Regions from separate parts of the Methylomonas sp. EFPC3 genome, predicted to be linked through region 2. Evidence: predicted binding sites of a transcription regulator. Region 2 holds the regulator's gene; the other holds the start of a gene.
What was found. The regulator HrcA, encoded in region 2, represses chaperone genes, less so after heat shock. The targets are predictions, from matches to a motif close to TNTTAGCACTCNNNNNNNNNGAGTGCTAANA.
Positions count from the first base shown of each region.

Region 1: groES (co-chaperone GroES) is a predicted target of HrcA. The motif match lies at 1,188-1,218, and genes of this name have one in related genera.

Region 1 covers NZ_CP116398.1:3,963,149-3,965,547, reverse strand. Annotated here, with positions in the region: gene groL (chaperonin GroEL) at 1-740, opposite strand, end outside; gene groES (co-chaperone GroES) at 797-1,084, opposite strand; gene PL263_RS17980 (molybdopterin-synthase adenylyltransferase MoeB) at 1,287-2,048, shown strand; gene PL263_RS17975 (hypothetical protein) at 2,092-2,298, opposite strand.
Region 2 covers NZ_CP116398.1:1,549,590-1,551,988, reverse strand. Annotated here, with positions in the region: gene PL263_RS07000 (response regulator) at 1-378, opposite strand, end outside; gene hrcA (heat-inducible transcriptional repressor HrcA) at 703-1,743, shown strand; gene grpE (nucleotide exchange factor GrpE) at 1,793-2,399, shown strand, end outside.

The DNA.
Region 1 (2,399 bases), 2.0 Mb from region 2:
AATGAGCGACCGGATTTGGCCACGCCTTCCAGAATCGGCAACATTTCGCGGATGTTGGAGATTTTTTTGTCGTACAGCAACACGAAAGGATCGTCCAATTCGACGCTCATGCTTTCTTGTTTGTTGATGAAGTATGGTGACAAATAGCCGCGGTCGAATTGCATACCTTCGACGACGTCCAAATCATTATCCAGACCGGTGCCTTCTTCAACGGTGATGACGCCTTCTTTACCGACTTTTTCCATCGCTTCGGCGATGATGTCGCCGACAGATGCATCGGAGTTAGCTGAAATAGTACCAACTTGAGCGATGGCTTTGCTGTCGCTGCACGGAATAGAGGCCTCTTCGATGGCTGCAACCGCTTTAGTTACCGCCAGATCGATACCGCGTTTCAGGTCCATCGGGTTCATGCCCGCTGCGACTGATTTCAGGCCTTCGTTGACGATGGCTTGCGCCAGCACGGTTGCAGTGGTGGTACCGTCACCGGCCACGTCTGAAGTTTTGGACGCCACTTCTTTAACCATTTGCGCGCCCATGTTTTCGAATTTGTCTTTCAATTCGATTTCTTTCGCAACAGACACACCGTCTTTGGTGATGGTCGGTGCGCCGAAACTTTTGTCCAGCACGGCGTTACGGCCTTTAGGGCCCAGGGTTACCTTAACCGCGTTCGCCAGAATGTTGACACCGGCTACCATCAAAGCACGGGCGTCGCCACCGAATTTCACGTCTTTTGCTGCCATTTTTTAATTCCTAAATATTTAAAGAGATTGAAAAAGATAAATGAGGTGAATAGGGCTTAGCCCAAGATGCCCATGATGTCTTCTTCGCGCATGACGATATATTGCTCGCCATCGACTTTAACTTCGGTGCCGGAATATTTACCGAACAATACTTTGTCACCGACTTTGACTGCCATAGGACGTACCTGGCCGTTGTCTAACGGTTTACCTGAGCCAACAGCCAGCACTTCACCTTCGCTCGGTTTTTCGGCGGCAGAACCCGGCAGCACGATACCGCCAGCGGTTTTGGTCTCTTCCTCAACACGTTTTACGACTACACGGTCATGTAACGGACGAATTTTCATCAATGTCTCCTCGATTAATAAAGTTAAAGGTTAAAACTGATAAGCTTTTTAAAAAGCCGGCCGCTCCAGAGCGGACAACGCGTTTTTTAAACAACTTGCAATTTATTAGCACTCTCCAATAACGAGTGCTAATAATATCCGGGTTTTGCACTCTGTCAAGCTCTTTGGCATCATCTGCGGCCCAGCCACCACTATCCGCGTTATGAACGACGAACAACTGCTCCGCTACAGCCGGCAGATCATGCTGCCGCAAATCGACATCACCGGTCAGCAAAAACTGCTGGACGCCAAAATCCTGATCGTCGGTGCCGGCGGCCTGGGTTCGCCGGCCTCGATGTATCTCGCCGCTGCCGGTGTCGGCAGTATTACCTTGTACGACGACGATCAAGTGGACCTGAGTAATTTGCAGCGGCAAATAGCCCACGACACAGCCGATATAGGGTTGGATAAAGTAATTTCAACCCGGCAGACGCTGGAAAAAATTAATCCGGAGGTGGCTGTGATGGCGCACAAGCAAAGGCTAGCCGGCGCCAAATTGCGGCACGAAGTCGAATTAGCCGACGTGGTGCTGGATTGCAGCGACAATTTCGCCACCCGTTTCGCCATCAACCAAGCCTGCGTAGAACAACGGACCCCGTTGGTATCCGGCGCCGCGATCCGTTTCGAGGGCCAAATCAGCGTGTTCACACCCGGCCGTAACCAAAGCCCGTGCTACAACTGCCTGTACCAAAGCGACGGCGAAGAGTTGCAAAATTGCGCCAGGAACGGCGTGGTCGCCCCGATCACCGGCATCGTTGGCAGCATGCAGGCGCTAGAGACGATAAAATTGCTGACCGGAATCGGCGATCCGTTGACCGGACGCTTATTGATGCTGGACGGCCTAAGTATGGAATGGCGCACCATGCGGTTAAAGAAAAACCCGAGTTGCCCAACCTGCGGCGATACGGCCGGCGGACACGCATAAAAAAGCCGGGATAACCCCGGCTTTTACCGATCACTTTGGCGGCTCAGCTTTTGCCAAGTTTGCCTTTGACCGCGTCAATCGCTTTGGCCACCGCGTTCAACACCGGCGATTCGCTGTCGCCGTGCGGCTCAATGTCGCCGAACGGCTCGCCGTTTTTCATCGTGTACATATAAATGAAATACCCTAACGGTGCGAACGCGAAGATGGCAATAATCAGCATCAAAACCACCAGTTCGATAACTCCGCCCATAACTACCTCCAACTATTTGTTTTTATTTTAATTTAGAATAAGGCCACAGGCCTCGGTTACGGACTATAACCCCATAACCAACAAGGAACAAGCAGAAGATG
Region 2 (2,399 bases):
GTAATCCTGGGTTTTGAAGACTTGGGTGATTGCTTCCCGCAATACTTCGGCACTACAGGGTTTGGTCAAGTACTGGTGAGCCACTTCCAGGCCACGACTCAAGGTTTCTTCGTCGGCGTAGCCGCTAAGGACCATACGTACCGTAGCAGGGTAGATGTCGGCCACCCGTTTCAGCAACACGTCGCCGCGCATTTCCGGCATCATCATGTCGCTGACGATCAAATCGATGGGTTGATGCTGCATGATCTCCAAGGCTTGTTTGCCGCAGGTGGCGAAATACACGCTCCATTGTTCGCGGTAAGGTCGCAGTTGACGTTGAATGCCGCTAATCACATTTTCGTTGTCATCGACAAATAGGATGTGTTTTTTGGCGTCCACGCGTTTTCCTTACGATGGTCCAGTGGTTCCGCTCGCAGCCGGGTGTCGCGGACAGTGCAAGCGATAATCGGTCTGGCGTTTCGGAATGAAAGGCATCGGTCGGGGCGAGTTAGCAGTCAGGAGCGCTAAGTTTAGATAAGAGCGGCCACTTTGTCTGACGCCGATCGGCTGGAAATCGACGCTGCCGCCAAAAATGCGGCCCACCGCCGGTTCTGTCGGGTGTCTGCGAGGATTTAGCGACATTGACAAGGTTTTGGGCAACTGATAGTTTTGCTGCTGGCACTCGGCAATGTGGAGTGCTAACGAATTTTGAAGGTATCGAATGTGGCTGGCGGACAGGATTTAAACGAACGATCGCTTTATTTGCTAAAAACCCTGGTGGAGCGTTATATCCAAGACGGCCAACCGGTCGGCTCGCGCTTGCTCTCCAAGGACCCGAATTTGAAATTGAGTCCGGCCAGCATCCGCAACGTGATGGCGGATTTGGAAGAGATGGGCTTGATCCATTCGCCGCATACCTCCGCCGGGCGGGTGCCGACGGTCAGCGGCTACCGTCTGTTCGTCGACAGTCTGCTGACTGTCAGACCTTTGGCTTCCAACGAACTCGACCAGTTACAGGCCGGGTTGCATAGCGAGACCGAGACGGCCAGCGATCTATTGGGCAAGGCCTCCAAGCTGTTGTCCGACGTCACCAAAATGGCCGGGGTGGTCACTTTGCCGCGCCGCGACAGCGTTTCCTTGCGGCACATCGAATTTTTGCCGATGTCCAGCACCCGGATTCTGGTGATTTTTGTCACCGATACCGAAGAAGTTCATAACAAGATCATCCACACCGAAAAACAATTCTCTGCGGCCGAATTGCAGCAGGCTGCCAATTATTTGAACTCGGTCTTCTCCGGCCGCAGTCTGGCCAAGATTCGGGAATTAGTGGTGAAGGACCTGGAAAAAGATCGGCATTCGGTCAACCAGGGCATGATCGATGCGGTGAATATGGCGCAATTGGCCTTCGCGCAGCAGCCCAACGACGATTATGTGTTGAGCGGCGAAACCAATTTGATGGGTTTTTCCGAGCTGTCAGACATGGAGCGGCTCAAACAGTTATTCGAAGCCTTCAGCCAAAAACACGGCGTAATCCACTTGTTGGACCAATGTCTGCAGGCTGACGGCGTCCAAATTTTTATCGGCGAAGAGTCCGGCTACAGCGTGTTCGAGCGTTGCAGCCTGGTGACCGCGCCGTATTCGGTCAACGACGAAGTGGTCGGCGTGCTCGGCGTGATCGGCCCGACCCGGATGGCTTACGAAAAGGTGATTCCGTTCGTCGACGTAACCGCAAAATTATTGGGCGCGGCCTTGAATCCGAAATAAAAGCCCTTATCGTTAGCCCAACTCAAAAAATTAGAACCATGGAGAAACTATGAGTCACCAGCAATCGAGTCACGAACAGCAACCCGATAGCGAATTGATCGCCGAGGTATTGGAGCAAACCAAGCCTGCCTTCGAAGAAGCGGCGGCAGAAGAAACGGCAGGCGAAGAGACGGTCGGCATCGAGTCCTTACGCCAGCAATTGGAACAAGCTCAACAACAGGCGGCGGCTAATCTGGATAAAGCGTTGCGGACCCAAGCCGAAATGGAGAATTTGAAAAAACGGGTACAGAAGGATTTGGACGACGAACGTAAATACGGCTTGGCCAAATTCGCCAAAGAATTGCTCAGTGTGCTGGACAGTCTGGAATTGGGCATTCAGGCCGCCAGCGGCGACAGCCCGGAAGTGGTCAAGTTGCGCGAGGGCAGCTTGCTGACCGTCAAACAATTCGAATCGGTGTTTGCCAAGTTCAATATCGAAACCATCGATCCGTTGGGCCAGCCGTTCAATCCTGAATTCCATCAGGCCATGGTGATGCAGCCCAGCGAAACGGCCGAACCGAATTCGGTATTGAACGTATTTCAAAAAGGTTACGTTTTAAACGGCCGGTTGCTACGCCCGGCCATGGTGGTGGTGGCCAAGGCCGCCGACAAACCCG